Regions from separate parts of the Streptomyces sp. NPDC058864 genome, predicted to be linked through region 1. Evidence: riboswitches for the same ligand, from Rfam matches in the RefSeq annotation. Region 1 holds a riboswitch; each other region holds the start of a gene.
What was found. Region 1 has a riboswitch for cyclic di-AMP ahead of ACFW3D_RS31225 (M23 family metallopeptidase). Riboswitches for the same ligand answer to the same signal wherever they lie in the genome.
Positions count from the first base shown of each region.

Region 1 (3,711 bases):
ACGTCCGCCCGCTCGGCCACCCCGCCTACACCACCCAGTTGCGCGCGTACGAGGGCCTGACGGTCAACACCCTGGAGACCTTCTGGACCGCCGGCGTCGAACTCGTCGACGGCGACGGCCGCTACACCGGCACCGAGGACGGGCTGCGCGAGGGGCTGGACGAGCTCGGCCGGCTGGGCGCGGCCAACAACCTCAACCCGGAGTCCCTGGAGGCCGACGAGTCCGTCACCCTCGCCCAGTTCACCGAGGGGCAGAGCGTGCTGATGCGCAACTGGCCGTACGCCTACAACCGGCTCGACGCCGCCCTCGCCCCCGGCGTCCGCTTCGGCGTGGCCCGGCTCCCCGGCGTCGCCGCCCTCGGGGGGCAGAGCCTGGGCGTCGCGGCCACCAGTGACCGCCCCGGTGACGCCGCGGACCTGATCCGCTTCCTGACCGGACCCGACGCCCAACATGCCCTGCTCAGAGCGGGTTTCGCCCCGGCGCGGCAATCAGCATACGGAGCCGGGGATGTCAACTGTGACGATCCTCACGACCCCCGCGCCTGGTTCTACGACCGCCCCGCGGGCCGCGGCTCGGAGCCCTCGCCCTCGCCGTCCGCCGCGACCCCCGGTTACACGACCCTGCTGTGGTGCGCGCTGCAGGCCGCCAGGGCCCGTCCGGCGACCGCGCACTACGTCACCTTCACCCGGGTCCTGCAGCGTGAGGTGCACGGAATGCTCGCGGCGCACCGCTCCGCCGACGCCTCGGCGGAGCGGCTCGACGCCCGTCTGGGACGCGCGCTCGGCGGCCGCGGTCCGGGGTGACCATCACTCCTCGTGAGCGCGGCACTCCCTTCCGCATAACGACTGATGCACACTCACATTTCCCGTAGGTCACGGCAGTCACGGCCCAATGTCCCGTTCTGTCCTGTCCATCCCCATAGATTCCCGTCATGAACTCGCTTGAGTGGCTTGGAATTGGCGGGCGCCTCTATTAACGTTCGATAACGCAGCGCGGTCGTCCCTCCGCCGACAGGGCGGCGCCGTGCGCTTGCCGAATCCCGTGCGCGGGAACCGGGGAACCACTTCCTGGGGTGAATCGGGGGCCCTCCGCGGTCCTCGTAGGAGACCTTCCTGCTCCGAACCCGTCAGCTAACCCGGTAGGCGAGAAGGAAGGAAAGGAGTGCGCCCGCGTGGCGTCGAACGAGCCTGCCCTGATACCCGGACAGCAACAGGGGTCCGTATCCGCGTACCCCGAGTGGGACACCGCCGAGTGGAACATGGCCGCCGGGTGGAATCCCCCGGCTGCCGAGCAGGCACCGCCGACGAAGAACGCGATCGACGGCTGGGACACCGGCCAGTGGAACATGGCCGCCGGCTGGCTCGACGCGGCCGCCGCCGCGCAGACCACTCCCCAGGACACCGCCGCCGCGGAGCACGAGGCCGCCGGGCACGAGGCGTACGAGGCCGCTGACACCGCCCCCGCCCCCACCAGCCCGCGCCACGAGGACATCCAGGCCTTCGACGCCTTCGGTGCCTTCGGGAGCACCACGGACGCCGAGGACGTCGCAGACGTCGAGGCCGCGCCCTACGAGGGTCCGCAGGCCGAGCCCTGGAACCCCACCGAGGAGTCCACCGGCCCCGTGCGCGGCCGGCACCGCGTCGCCAAGCAGCGCTCCCTGGGCCGCGGTTCCGCGGTCTTCGGGGTCGCGGCCGTGGCCGTGCTGGGCGTCGGAGGGGTCGCCACCGCCGAGGGCAAGAACCCGCTCCCGGTCTCCCTCCCGCACCTGCCCGACGCGTCCCAACTGCCCGGCATCGGCGCCCTCGTCGACGGCGACAGCGCCCCCGAGGCCAAGCCCGTCGCCGAGGCCCTGAGCCCGGGCGCCGGCGAGGCGCTGCGCAACCGCATCCTCGACCAGGCCCAGCAGCAGCGGAACGCCGCCGACCGGGCCGCCAAGACCGCCGCACAGCAGGAGGCCGCGGCCAAGGCCGCCAAGTCCGCCGCGCAGGAACGGGTCCGCGCCGAGGCCGCCGCCAAGAAGAAGGCCGCGGCGGAGGCGGCGAAGAAGCTGGAGGCCGAGCGCCTGGCCGAGCTCGCCAAGAGCTTCGTCAAGCCGGTCTCCTCGTACACGCTGACCGCCGGCTTCGGCGAGTCCAGCTCGCTGTGGGCCAACACCCACACCGGCCAGGACTTCGCCGCCCCGACCGGCACCCCGGTCAAGGCCATCCACAGCGGCACCATCACCGAGGCGGGCTGGGCCGGTTCGTACGGCTACCGGATCATCCTGACCCTCGACGACGGCACCGAGCTCTGGTACTGCCACCTCTCCTCGATGATCGTCACCTCCGGCAAGGTCAACACCGGTGACACCATCGGCCGCGTCGGCGCCACCGGCAACGTCACCGGCCCGCACCTGCACCTCGAGGTGCGCCCCGGCGGCGGCGACCCGATCGGCCCGATGGGCTGGCTGCGCAGCAAGGGCCTCTCCGTCTGAGGCGGAGGGACGTCCGGCCGCGACCGGCGACGACCGGCCCCACGAACTCCGGCGGTCCTGGTGACACCCCCCGTCACCCAGGGCCGCCGGTCCGTTTCCGCGGGGTGTGACGGGACGCGGCGGGGCGCCGCGCGGCGCTACGGGACGACGAAGTTGTAGAGCTCCGAGATCCTCGGCGGTCCGCTCGGCTCCGGGAAACCGGACTCCTTGGCGGCCGGCATCATGATCTCCATGAAGGCCTCGAGGGCCTGCGCGGACTGCCAGACGTTCACCAGCCGCAGACCCTCGTTGGTGATCACGGCGGCATGGGAGAGCAGCCCGGAGGGAGGATGCTCGGGCCCGAACCCCGCGCGGTGGTTCGCCTCCTCGTACTGCAGGGCCGTCACACCGGGGAACTCGACCTCCGCCAGGACCGGCATGGGAACCTCCCGCCTCCCACCGACACGCCTACGCCCCAATTTCCTCCGGCTGCACCCCGGCCGCAATCCGGAACGCGGCCGGGGGCACGGTCAGAACAGCGCGATCCCGCGGTGAACGCGAGGTGAGCGCGTGGTCAGAGCGCCTCCAGCCGGACGTCCGCGGAGTCGCAGGCCGCCGTCTCGTCGGCGTAGACCTCGCACACAGGCCGTCCGTCGGGGGTCATCGTGTGCTCGACCTCCCAGAGGCTGATCTCCTCGCCGGTCTCCAGCAGGAAGGCGTGCTCGTACAGCGTCCAGCCGGCGACCCGGCCGGTGCCGATCCGGGTGTGCCGGCCGGTGACGTACGCGATGTCATGGCCCACCGCCGAACCCAGCCGGCTGCGCAGTTCCTCCCCCGGCACGTCCGTGTTCTCGGCACGCCGCAGCACCCGCCACGCGTGCTCGGCGGAATGGTCCTCCGTGTACTGCCGGGGCCCGGGCGTCAGGTCCATCGCCAGCTGCGGCAGCCGGGCCAGCCAGTCCGCCGCCTCCGCCTCCAGCTCCTCCGGGGAGGGCTCGCCGAAGCGCGCGTCGATCGTGTGCTGGGCGACGGCCAGCGCGTCCGGGTCGGAGTACACCTCGTACAGCGGTTCGCCGCTGCCGGGGCCGGTGTTGTGCTCGATCTCCCACAGCAGCTGCGTACTGCCGTCGGCCAGCAGGAACGTGTGCCGCAGCGTCCTGCGGCTCAGCCTGCGCGGCGGGCCCTTGCGCTGGCGGAAGGACGCCAGCTCCGTGCAGCCCATCAGCGCGGTCGCCAGCCGTCCCAGCACGCGGTCGTCG
Region 1 covers NZ_JBHYMQ010000056.1:606-4,316, forward strand. The annotation lists gene ACFW3D_RS31220 (extracellular solute-binding protein) at 1-803, shown strand, start outside; cyclic di-AMP (ydaO/yuaA leader) riboswitch at 1,021-1,160, shown strand; gene ACFW3D_RS31225 (M23 family metallopeptidase) at 1,490-2,473, shown strand; gene ACFW3D_RS31230 (hypothetical protein) at 2,611-2,892, opposite strand; gene ACFW3D_RS31235 (DUF6227 family protein) at 3,027-3,711, opposite strand, start outside.

Region 2 (3,711 bases), on a different contig from region 1:
GCCGCGCTTGGGCACGTTGAGGATGCGGCGCAGCGGGACGGTGTCCTCGGGGTTGGCGAGCACGCGCAGGTAGGCCAGGACGTCCCGGACCTCCTTGCGCTCGTAGAAGCGGACCCCGCCGACGACCTTGTAGGGCAGGCCGACGCGGATGAAGACCTCTTCGAAGACACGGGACTGCGCGTTGGTCCGGTAGAAGACCGCGACCTCGCCGGGGCGGGCGTCGCCCGCGTCGGTGAGCCGGTCGATCTCGTCGGCGATGAACTGCGCCTCGTCGTGCTCCTGGTCGGCGACGTAGCCGGTGATGACCGGGCCCTGGCCGGCCTCGGTCCACAGGTTCTTCGGCCGCCGGGAGGCGTTGCGCTCGATGACGGCGTTGGCGGCGGTCAGGATGTTCTGGGTGGAGCGGTAGTTCTGCTCCAGCAGGATGGTGCGGGCCTGCGGGTAGTCCTCCTCGAACTGGAGGATGTTGCGGATCGTGGCGCCGCGGAATGCGTAGATGCTCTGGTCGGCGTCGCCGACCACGCACAGCTCGGCGGGCCCCTCGCCGCCCTCCTCCGCGTCACCGGTCCCGACCAGCTCGCGCACCAGGGTGTACTGGGCGTGGTTGGTGTCCTGGTACTCGTCGACCAGGACGTGCCGGAAGCGGCGCCGGTAGTGCTCGGCGACGTCCGGGAAGGCCTGGAGCAGATTGACCGTGGTCATGATGATGTCGTCGAAGTCGAGCGCGTTGGCCTCGCGCAGCCGCGACTGGTACATCGCGTAGGCCTCGGCGAGCTTCTTCTCGAAGGGGTTCTCGGCCTGGTCGGCGAAGGTCTCCTCGTCGATGAGCTCGTTCTTGAGGTTGGAGACCTTGGCGCTGAAGGACTTCGGCGGGAACTGCTTGGGGTCCAGGTCCAGGTCGCGGCAGACCAGGGCCATCAGGCGCTTGGAGTCGGCCGCGTCGTAGATCGAGAAGCTGGAGGTGAAGCCGAGCCTCTTGGACTCCCGGCGCAGGATGCGGACGCACGCGCTGTGGAAGGTGGAGACCCACATCACATTGGCGCGCGGGCCGACCAGCTGCTCGACGCGCTCCTTCATCTCCCCGGCGGCCTTGTTGGTGAAGGTGATCGCCAGGATCTGGCCGGGGTGCACCTTGCGGGCGCCCAGCAGGTACGCGATGCGGTGGGTGAGCACCCGGGTCTTGCCGGAGCCGGCGCCGGCGACGATGAGCAGCGGGGAGCCGGTGTGCTCGACCGCGGCGCGCTGCTGCTCGTTGAGCCCCTCGAGCAGCGCGGCCGGGTCGACGGCCGGGCGGGGGGCGCCGTCCCGGTAGTACGCGTCCCGGTCGGCGGGCGCGTCGAAGCGCCCCTCGAAGAGGTCGTCGGGGACCGTGTCGGGCTCGTCCTCGGGAGGCGGCGGGGGCTCCTCCTCCCTCGGTTCGAGGCCGGCCAGGAAGCTGTCGTCAAAGAGGCTGCTCATCGCCTCCCGAGTCTAGGCCGTGGAACGGACAGCGTTGCGCCGCTTGCCCGAGCCCGCCGCCCCGGCCCGGTTCCAGCCCGTCACGACCGGACGGGACACGTCCATCCGCGGCCCCGAACGGTGAAGGTCACGAAATGATTGCGGACAAATCGAACACCAGGGTTCCCACGGACCCCCGCAGTTGACTACCGTGCCGGATCAGGCGGTCCGCTCCACGCGGCGGCGACCGTGCCGTCACGGGCCGCCTCCGCTGAGTCCGGCCACCGCCGGAGCCGGGGACCCAACGACCTTGGGGTGAATCGGCCCGTACGAGCGCAGCGCGCCCGCACGGACCGTAGGGCGGCCTTCCGAAGCCCGAACCCGACAGCTAACCCGGTAGGCGGTCCACGGAAGGAGCCGCCTGACTTGGCGACGCACCGCAAGCCGCGCCCGCGCGCGCTGACCGTCCCCGGCCCCCGGGCCGCGGTCGGACTCACGACCGCCGCACTGGCGACCGTCACCCTCTTCGGCGAGAGCGCGAGCGCGGCGCCCGCCTCACCCGACAAACCGTCCATCACCGAGGTGAAGGCCCAGGTCGACAAGCTCTACCACCAGGCCGAGGCCGCCACCGAGCGCTACAACGGCGCCAAGGAGCAGACCGAGCAGCAGCGGGCGCACGCCGACGCGCTGCTGGACCAGGTGGCCCGCAAGACCGAGACGCTCAACGCCGCCCGCCGCACCATCGGCGAGTACGCAGCGGCGCAGTACCGCGGCGGCGGCCTGGACGGGACGACGACCTTCCTGCTCACCTCCGACCCGCAGCAGTTCCTGGACCAGGCGCATCTGATGGACCGCCTGTCGGACCGCCAGGAGCACGCGCTCGAGACCTTCCGCTCCGAGCAGGCCGAGACGACGGTCAAGCGCTCCGAGGCCGTCGAGAGCCTGCAGAAGCTGACCGAGGCGCAGCAGCGGCTGAACGCGGAGAAGACCGCGGTCAAGCAGAAGCTCGCCGCGGCGCAGAAACTGCTGAACAGCCTCACCGCGCAGGAGAAGGCACGGCTGGCGGCGCTGGAGAAGAAGCGCCAGGAGGAGGCCGCCGCGAAGGCGGCCGAGATCGCCGCCAAGGAGAAGGCAGCGCAGGAGGCGGCCTCGTCGGGCTCGTCCACCGGCTCCACAGGCTCGACGGGGTCCTCGGGCACGACGACCCCGGCGTCCGGGACCTACGCCGCCAAGGCGGCCAAGGCGATCGAGTTCGCGCGGGCCCAGCTGGGCAAGCCGTACGTGTACGGCGCCACCGGCCCAAACTCCTACGACTGCTCGGGCCTGACCCAGGCCGCCTGGGGCGCGGCGGGCGTCTCGATCCCCCGCGTCACCTACGACCAGGTCGACTTCGGCACCCGTGTGAGCTCGGACCAGCTGCAACCCGGCGACCTGGTCTTCTTCTACTCGGACATCACCCACGTCGGTCTCTACATCGGCGGCGGCCAGATGATCCACGCGCCCCACACCGGGAGCGTGGTGAAGATCGCCCCGATCACGGAGATGCCGATCTACGGCTACGCCCGGATGGCCTGAGCCCCCGCCCGGCCGTCCGCGGCCGGGCTCAGGTCCACAGCACCGCGATGAAGATGTTGGCGGTGGTCAGCGCGCCGACGGTGCCGAAGGCCGCCGCCGGCAGCTTCTCCTCGTCCCGCTTGACGTAGACCAGGCCGAGGATCACCACCAGGACCGCGAGCTTCACGCCGATCTTGATGTTGTTCACCGGCTGGTCGTCGGCCTGGTTGAGGCCGACCAGCAGCGCGCCCGTGACCAGCATGGTCAGCGCGCCGTGCAGCATGCCCGGCACGAAGCGGGCCTCGCCGCGGCCCATGGCCTTCATCTGGGTGAGGAAGCCGCCCAGGAGGGCGGCGATGCCGATGATGTGCAGGCCGACGATCAGGTTGATGAGTACGTCCATGGCTCAGGACCCTAGCCAGAGCCATATCAGCGCCCGGCACCGAGGTCGCAGTCTTCCGGCAGATCGGTCATGTCCGGACCGGAAGTGACCAGGTCACCCGTCGAACAGCGGTCATCCGCGTACAGTCCGCGGCCGAATCGGACCAGTCCCGCACACTCCGGCGCCCCCTCGCGGCGTCCAGGTTTAGCGTCCTGCACCAGGTGGCCGATCCCCACTGCCGCGCGGACCCCGTCCCCGGCACGGCCGCCCCCGCCGAAGGTCCGGCGGTGGACGGCTCCCCGTCCGCCCGCCGCCGGACCGCCGGGGGGCGTACGGAC
Region 2 covers NZ_JBHYMQ010000001.1:63,819-67,529, reverse strand. The annotation lists gene pcrA (DNA helicase PcrA) at 1-1,458, opposite strand, end outside; cyclic di-AMP (ydaO/yuaA leader) riboswitch at 1,697-1,855, shown strand; gene ACFW3D_RS00295 (C40 family peptidase) at 1,864-3,012, shown strand; gene ACFW3D_RS00290 (hypothetical protein) at 3,041-3,394, opposite strand.
Region 2: linked by a shared signal. The riboswitch ahead of ACFW3D_RS00295 (C40 family peptidase) and the one ahead of ACFW3D_RS31225 (M23 family metallopeptidase) in region 1 are both predicted to bind cyclic di-AMP.

Region 3 (3,711 bases), on a different contig from region 1:
AGGAGGCACTCCAGGAGCAGGCGACCGGGGCCGCGCTCCCGTTCGCCGTACGGGACGTCCGGCGCGACGCCCTGATCGGCTCCACCCGGTTCCTCGACCTCGACTACTGGACGGCCACCCCCGCCTGGCCCGCGGGCCGCTCCGTGCCCCGCAGCGGCGCCGTGCCGACCGTCGCGGAGATCGGCAGCACCTGGCTCGCCGCCTCCGCCCAGCGCACCCCCTGCAACACCGAGGCGAAGCTGCTGCTGCTCGCCCACGCCTTCGACGTGTGGGGTGTGTTCCGCGTCACCTTCAAGACGGACGCGCGCAACGCACGCTCCCGGGCGGCCATCGAGCGCATCGGCGGCCGCTTCGAGGGCGTCCGCCGCGCCCACACCCGTGCCGTGGACGGCACCGTCCGCGACAGCGCGTACTACTCGGTCCTCGCCGAGGAGTGGCCCGGCGTCCGCTCCGCGCTGGAGGCCCGTCTCACCTGAGCCGGCCGCCGAAGCGGACGGGCCGGCCCCCGCGGGGCCGGCCCGTCCGTGCGCGCAGCTGCGGTTACGGGATGCGCACGCCGGCCTCGGCCGAGAGGCGGTCGATCTCGGCGAGCTCGTCCGCGCCGAGCGGGCCCGCGTCGAGGGCGGCGAGGTTCTGGTCGAGCTGGGTGACGCTGCTGGCGCCGATGAGGACGGAGACGACCCGCGGGTCGCGCAGCACCCAGGTCAGGGCCAGCTGGGCCAGGGTCTGGCCGCGCTCTCCGGCGAGCTTGTTGAGGGCGTGCAGGAAGGAGAGCTTCCGCTCGGTCAGGGCGTCGCGCTTGAGGAAGTGGCCGAGCGCCATCCGCGAGTCGGCCGGCACACCGTCCAGGTAGCGGTCGGTGAGCTGGCCCTGGGCCAGCGGCGAGTACGCGATGAGGGCGGTGCCGGTGTCGCCGACGGCGTCCAGGACGCCGTCCTCCGGGTCGCGCTGGAGGATGCTGTAGGCCGCCTGGTGGATCAGCAGCGGGGTGCCCAGCTCGCGCAGGATCTCGGTCGCGCGGCGGTGCGCCTCGGCGGGGTAGTTGGAGATGCCGGCGTACAGCGCCTTGCCCTGGCGGACCGCGGAGTCCAGGGCGCCCATGGTCTCCTCCAGGGGCGTGTCCGGGTCGAAGCGGTGCGAGTAGAAGACGTCCACGTAGTCCAGGCCCATGCGGCCCAGCGACTGGTCGAGGGACGACAGCAGGTACTTGCGGCTGCCCCATTCGCCGTACGGACCCGGCCACATGTCGTACCCGGCCTTGGTGGCGATGAAGAGCTCGTCGCGGTACGGACGGAAGTCCTGGGCGAGGAGCGTGCCGAAGTTGGCCTCGGCCGAGCCGGCGGGCGGGCCGTAGTTGTTGGCCAGGTCGATGTGGACCACGCCGCGGTCGACGGCGCGGCGCAGTACGGCGCGCTGGTTCTCCAGCGGCGAGGTGTCGCCGAAGTTGTGCCACAGGCCCAGGGACACGACGGGCAGCAGGACCCCGCTGCGCCCGGTCCTGCGGTATTCCATCGAGGCGTAGCGGTCGTCGGCGGCGAGGTAGGGCACGCGAGCTCCCGGGCGATGTAAGAAAATGTGCGGGATTGCGAGGCTACCGTCGCCGAATCGGCGCTGTCACGTCCGTTTTCCGGACGCAGGCCGCCGTCCACGTCCCTTCTCGCCCCGCCGGAGCGGCGGTTGTGGCGCACGCCACACCGCCGGCCGTGCCGGATCGGCGCATCCGGGAATCGCCGGCCGCCCTCGGCGGTTGGCTCAGGGGTGCCCCTCGGGACGACTCCTCGGGACGATTCCTCAGGGCGGCGCGGTCGGGGGCGGGTTGGATCGGAACACGTCCTGCCTTATCCGGCATTGAGGCGTCTAACCGGACATATGCGCCCACAGTGCATGCGTAATGAATCGATGCGTGATGGGTGTCACGTGCCGAACACGCAGCGGAGACCCCGGGCAACGCACCGTCCAATTTCCCCGCCGAAATTCACCGGGCGATATCACGTGATTACCGTGGGCCAATTTTCCGCCTACGCAGAGCGGACACTTCTCACGTAAAGTCACGGAAGGGATTGATCGACTTGCGGTCCGCCGCAGGGCGTGATTCGGCTCCTTGCTCCGGAAGGATTCCGTCGTTTAGCTTCCAGATCTCGCAGGACAAATGCCTGCGAGATTCTTCCGGGTGGAACGCCTAGTCCTGCCGCTGCCCGGACGCCGGATGACAAGACCGCACGGCAGGAGCGGGGGACCCAAGGTAGTTGCCGTTCCCGTTGGTCTCGGGACGGCTAGGGGTGAAGTCGCAGCGACATGCCTTTATTTGGCGTGCCCAATTGCGGCCGGGCATCTCCAGCCCGAACCCGACAGCTTACCTCGCAGGCGTCGGAGAGGAATTCGGCATGCCCGGTAAGGGAAAGCACCGTCGCCCGCGGAACACCCGCATCACCCGTATCAGCGCGCTGGCCGGCACCACCGGCGCGGCCGTGGCGCTCCCGATCGTCGGCGCCACCGGTGCCCACGCCGCTCCCGTGAGCGTCTGGGACAAGGTCGCGGCCTGCGAGAGCACCAACAACTGGTCCATCAACACCGGTAACGGCTTCTACGGCGGCCTGCAGTTCACCCAGAGCACCTGGGCAGGCTTCGGCGGCACGAAGTACGCCCCGCGCGCCGACCTCGCGACCAAGGCGCAGCAGATCGCCGTCGCGGAGAAGGTCCTGGCGACCCAGGGCCCGCAGGCCTGGCCCGTGTGCGGCCCCAAGGCCGGTCTGACCAAGGCGATGGCAAACCCGTCGGCCACCCCGGAGAGCGTCTCCGGCACCACCGCGAAGCCGGCCGCCAAGCCCGCCGCCCCCGCCAAGAAGGCCGAGGCGCCGAAGGCCGCCACTGCCGCGCCGAAGAGCGCGGGCGGCTCCTACAAGGTCGCCGGTGGCGACACCCTCTCCAAGATCGCCGATGCCCGGTCGGTCGACGGCGGCTGGCAGAAGCTGTACGCCGACAACAAGTCGGTCATCGGCGGCAACCCGAACCTGATCTACCCGGGCCAGGTCCTGTCCATGGGCGAGAAGGCCGCCGCCAAGGCCGCGCCGAAGGCGGCCAAGGCCGCCCCGGCGGCCAAGCCGGTCGCCGCCAAGGCCGCCAGTGCCTCCGGCTACACGGCCCCGCTCGACCGCGTCACCCTGGGCACCGCCTACCACCAGTCCGGCGCCATGTGGTCCAAGGGCTACCACACCGGTGTCGACTTCATCGCCTCGACCGGCACCAAGGTGAAGTCGATCGCCGCCGGCACCGTGGTCTCCGCGGGCTGGGGCGGCTCGTACGGAAACCAGGTTGTCGTCAAGCACGCCGACGGCCGGTACTCGCAGTACGCCCACCTGTCCGCGCTGTCGGTCTCGGCCGGCCAGTCGGTCTCCACCGGTCAGCAGCTGGGCCTGTCCGGTGCCACCGGCAATGTGACCGGTCCGCACCTGCACTTCGAGGTCCGCACCACCCCCGACTTCGGCTCCGACATGGACCCGCTGGCGTACCTGCGCGCCCACGGCGTCAACGTCTGACCGAACTGATCCACCGTCATCCGGCGGTAGCCTGTGCCCTGTTCCCTGCTTGTCGGGAACAGGGCACATGCCTTTGGTCTGTGACCGAAAACGGATCGAATATTTCCATTTCTTGTTTCCTCTCGAACGGTCGATCAGTAGCCTCTGACGCACGTGGTCGTGTCCACGACCACGT
Region 3 covers NZ_JBHYMQ010000028.1:57,064-60,774, reverse strand. The annotation lists gene ACFW3D_RS21950 (GNAT family N-acetyltransferase) at 1-476, shown strand, start outside; gene ACFW3D_RS21945 (aldo/keto reductase) at 541-1,548, opposite strand; cyclic di-AMP (ydaO/yuaA leader) riboswitch at 2,191-2,382, shown strand; gene ACFW3D_RS21940 (transglycosylase family protein) at 2,385-3,536, shown strand.
Region 3: linked by a shared signal. The riboswitch ahead of ACFW3D_RS21940 (transglycosylase family protein) and the one ahead of ACFW3D_RS31225 (M23 family metallopeptidase) in region 1 are both predicted to bind cyclic di-AMP.

Region 4 (3,711 bases), on a different contig from region 1:
TACGGCGTGTTTCCGGTTCCTCACCGTGCCGCGGCGCCGCGCCCCGTGCTCTCCGGACGGCGCAGCCGGTGCACCGCCGTCGCCCGCTCCACATGGGCCGCCGTCAGCCGCCGGGCCCGCTCCGCGTCACCGCGCGCCACCGCGTCCACGACCGCCCCGTGCTCCTCCCAGGACTCCATGGCGCGGTCCGGGGTGTCCACCGCGTACACCCAGGCGATCTTGTGTCGCAGCTGGGTCAGCAGCGCCACCAGGGTCGGGCTGCCCGAGGCCTGCGCCAGCGTCTCGTGGAACCAGCCGTCCAGCGCGGGCAGGTCCGACAACTGGCGCCGCAGGGAACGCTCCTGGCCCAGCCGGACGAGTCCGCGCAGCACCTTCACATGGGCCTCGGTGCGCCGCTGCGCCGCCCGCGCGGCGCCCAGCGGCTCCAGCAGGGCACGGATGTCCAGCAGGTCGGCCGCCTCCTGCTCGGTCGGCTCGGCGACGGACGCCCCGGCGTGCCGGCGGGTCCGTACGAAGCCCTCGGACTCCAGGGTGCGCAGCGCCTCGCGCACCGGGACCCGGGAGACCCCGTAGCGCTTGGCCAGCTGCTCCTCGGTGAGCCGGCTCCCCGGCGCGAAGAACCCGCTGACGATGTCGTCACGGATCGCCGTGCACACCGCCCGGGCCGAATTCCGGCGGCCCGCACCGCCGGTCCCGTTCACGTCCGACCCCACATCGCAGGTTTCCTTTCGGTGCGCGCCGACGTCCGTCCTGCAATCCGCGCGCAACGGAGGAGCCGGCGTTTCTGCCGCGACTCTATTCCAGTGGGGCGCCGATTCCGACGGCCGTCCTGAATTCATGGAGCGTTTTTGGACACACCCGCGGCCGGCAGGCACCGGCATGCCGAAGGCCCCGGCGGGGGAACCGGGGCCTTCGGGTGGGGGGAGGGGAATGGCTCAGATGCGGACGCCCTTGGAGCGCAGGTACGCCAGCGGGTCCACGTCGCTGCCGTAGGAGGGGGCCGTACGCGCCTCGAAGTGCAGGTGCGGCCCGGTCACGTTGCCGGTGGCACCCGACAGGCCGATCCGCTGCCCCGCGGAGACGGTCTGGCCCACGGACACGCCCAGCGAGGACAGGTGGCCGTACTGGGTGTACATGCCGTCCGCGTGGCGGATCACGATGTTGTTGCCGTACGAGCCGCCCCAGCCCGCCTCGACGACGGTGCCGGCGCCGGCGGCGTGCACCGGCGTGCCGACGGAGGCCACGAAGTCCACACCGGTGTGGTAGCCGGAGGACCACAGGCTGCTCGTCGCGCGGTAGGGCGTGCCGATGGAGCCGGCGACGGGCAGTGTCCAGCCACCGAGCGTGCCGCGGCCCGCCGCGGCGCTCCGCGACGCGTGCGCGGTGCCGCCCGCCCGGGCCGCCTTGGCCTTGGCGGCCTTGGCCGCGGCCTCCTTGGCGGCACGTTCACGGGCGGCGCGCTTGGCCTTGGCGACGTGGGCGTCGTGGCGCTTCTGTGCGACGACGGCCGCCCGGTGCTGGGCCGACGCCTGGTCGGCGAGGTGCGTGGCCAGGTCCCCGGCGACGGCGGCGCAGCGGGCGAAGGCGGAGCCCCCGGTCCCGGCGTCGGCGGCCGCGGCGGGCACGACGAACGCGCCGGTGGTGACGGTGGTCAGCGCGGCGGCGCCGGCCAGGGTGGAGCGAATGGAGAACGACGCCATGGGCAGGCGGAGATCCTTTCCTTCCTTCTCGCCTACCGGGTTAGCTGACGGGTTCGGAGCAGGAAGGTCTCCTACGGGCGGCGGCACGCCGCCCGATTCACCCCAGGGACTTCTCGTGTGGGTCCCCGGCTCCCCAGGCTCACGCCCGACGGGGACTCGGCGATCGTTGCTCCGGTGCCGCGGGAGGCGGCTGCTTCCGCCGGGCAACCCGAGGACGCTAACCGCGCGTTGCTCCCGTCTCCAAAAAAATCCGGCAATATGTGCGGGATGCCACACCGGACGCCAACCGGTCGCAACCGTCCGCAATACCGCGCCGCCCCGGCCCCCGGCGGTATGCGCGCTTCCGGGAGCCCCGGCGCGGCCGCGCGACGCCGCGGTGCGGGCCGCGTGACCGGCGTCACGGAGCGGCCCTGCCGTCCGGGGCCCGGCGGCGGCACCACGTACGTAGGGTCACGGGATGACCACGACACCAGGAGCGGCCGCCGACGCCGCCCGCGCCGCCGAGGACTTCCTGCGCGCCTTCCACGACCGGATGCCCGGCCGCCAGTCGAAGGGGGCCGAGGCCGCCCCCACCCGCGACGGGCGGACCGGTTACGAGGTGCTGGCCGAGCGCGTCGCGGGCGCCCGGCGGGTCCTGGACCTCGGCTGCGCGGACGGCGCCCTGCTGGAGCTGCTCGCCGGGCGCGGCGCCGAAACGGCGGGCGTCGACCTGTCGGAGGGCGAGCTCGCCCTCGCCCGCCTGCGGCCCGCGCTGGCCGGCGCGGATCTGCGGCAGGGGCGTGCCCAGGAGCTGCCGTTCCCCGACGCCTCGTTCGACGCCGTCGTCTCCCACATGGCGCTGATGCTGATGTCGGACCCCGACCGGGTGGTGGCCGAGGCGGCGCGGGTGCTCGCGCCGGGCGGCACGTTCGCGGTCGCCGTCGGCGGCGGCTCCGTGCCCGGCGAGGCCGTGGAACTGTTCCTGGAAGTGGCCGTGCCGTACTTCCGGGCGGCACCGCCGGAACGCCGCGTCCCGCGGCTGGGCGACCGCAGGACACGGACCCGGGAGGGTCTCGACGGGCTCCTCGCACCGCTGGGCTTCGCGCCGCTGTCCTGGGAGACGGTCGTCATGGCCATGGACGGGACGCCCGACGAGGTCTGGTCGACCCTCAGCGGGATGTTCTACGACATGGAGGTCCTGGACGAGGAGCGGACCGCGCAGCTGCGCGCCGAGTTCCTGGAGCACGCGCGCGCCCTGGCCGGGCCCGGCGGGCGCATTCCGTGCGGCATGCGGGTCCATGTGGCGGCGGCCCGCCTCGGCCGCTGAACGGCCACCGGCACACCGCGGCCCCGGGTGCCTCGAGGGCGCCCGGGGCCGCGGTGGGCAATACCGGTCAGCCGCCCGTGACGACCTCGACCGGGCCGATGCCCAGCTCGCGGATCGGGTCCGCGATGACGGAGGCGTCGCCGACGAGGACGACCACGAGCCGGTCCAGCGGGAACGCGTTGACGGCCGCGGCCGTCGCCTCGACCGTGCCGGTGGCGGCCAGACGCTCGTAGAGCCGCGCCTGGAAGTCGTCCGGCAGGGACTGCTCGACCTGGTCGGCGAAGGTGCCGGCCACAGCGGAGGCCGTCTCGTAGCGCAGCGGTGCCACGCCCACCAGGTTCTGCACGGCGGCGTCGCGCTCCTCGTCGGTGAGGCCCTCCGCCGCCAGGGTGCGCAGCACCTGCCAGGTGTCGGCCAGCGCGGGCGCGGTGACGTCGGTCGCCACGGACCCGCTGATGCCGAGCAGGGAGACGCCGGTGCCCTCGGGAGTGGAGAGCAGCACCTGCCCGAAGGCACGCACGCCGTACGTGTAGCCCTTCTCCTCGCGCAGGACGCGGTCCAGGCGCGAGGTCAGCGTGCCGCCGAGGCAGTACGTGCCGAGCACCTGGGCGGCCCAGACCGGGTCGTGGCGGTCCGCGCCGGCACGGCCGATGAGCACCTGGGTCTGGACGGACCCGGGCCGGTCGACGATCACGACGCGACCGG
Region 4 covers NZ_JBHYMQ010000004.1:269,367-273,077, forward strand. The annotation lists gene ACFW3D_RS05650 (GntR family transcriptional regulator) at 21-713, opposite strand; gene ACFW3D_RS05655 (M23 family metallopeptidase) at 936-1,700, opposite strand; cyclic di-AMP (ydaO/yuaA leader) riboswitch at 1,716-1,872, opposite strand; gene ACFW3D_RS05660 (class I SAM-dependent methyltransferase) at 2,158-3,006, shown strand; gene ACFW3D_RS05665 (M16 family metallopeptidase) at 3,074-3,711, opposite strand, start outside.
Region 4: linked by a shared signal. The riboswitch ahead of ACFW3D_RS05655 (M23 family metallopeptidase) and the one ahead of ACFW3D_RS31225 (M23 family metallopeptidase) in region 1 are both predicted to bind cyclic di-AMP.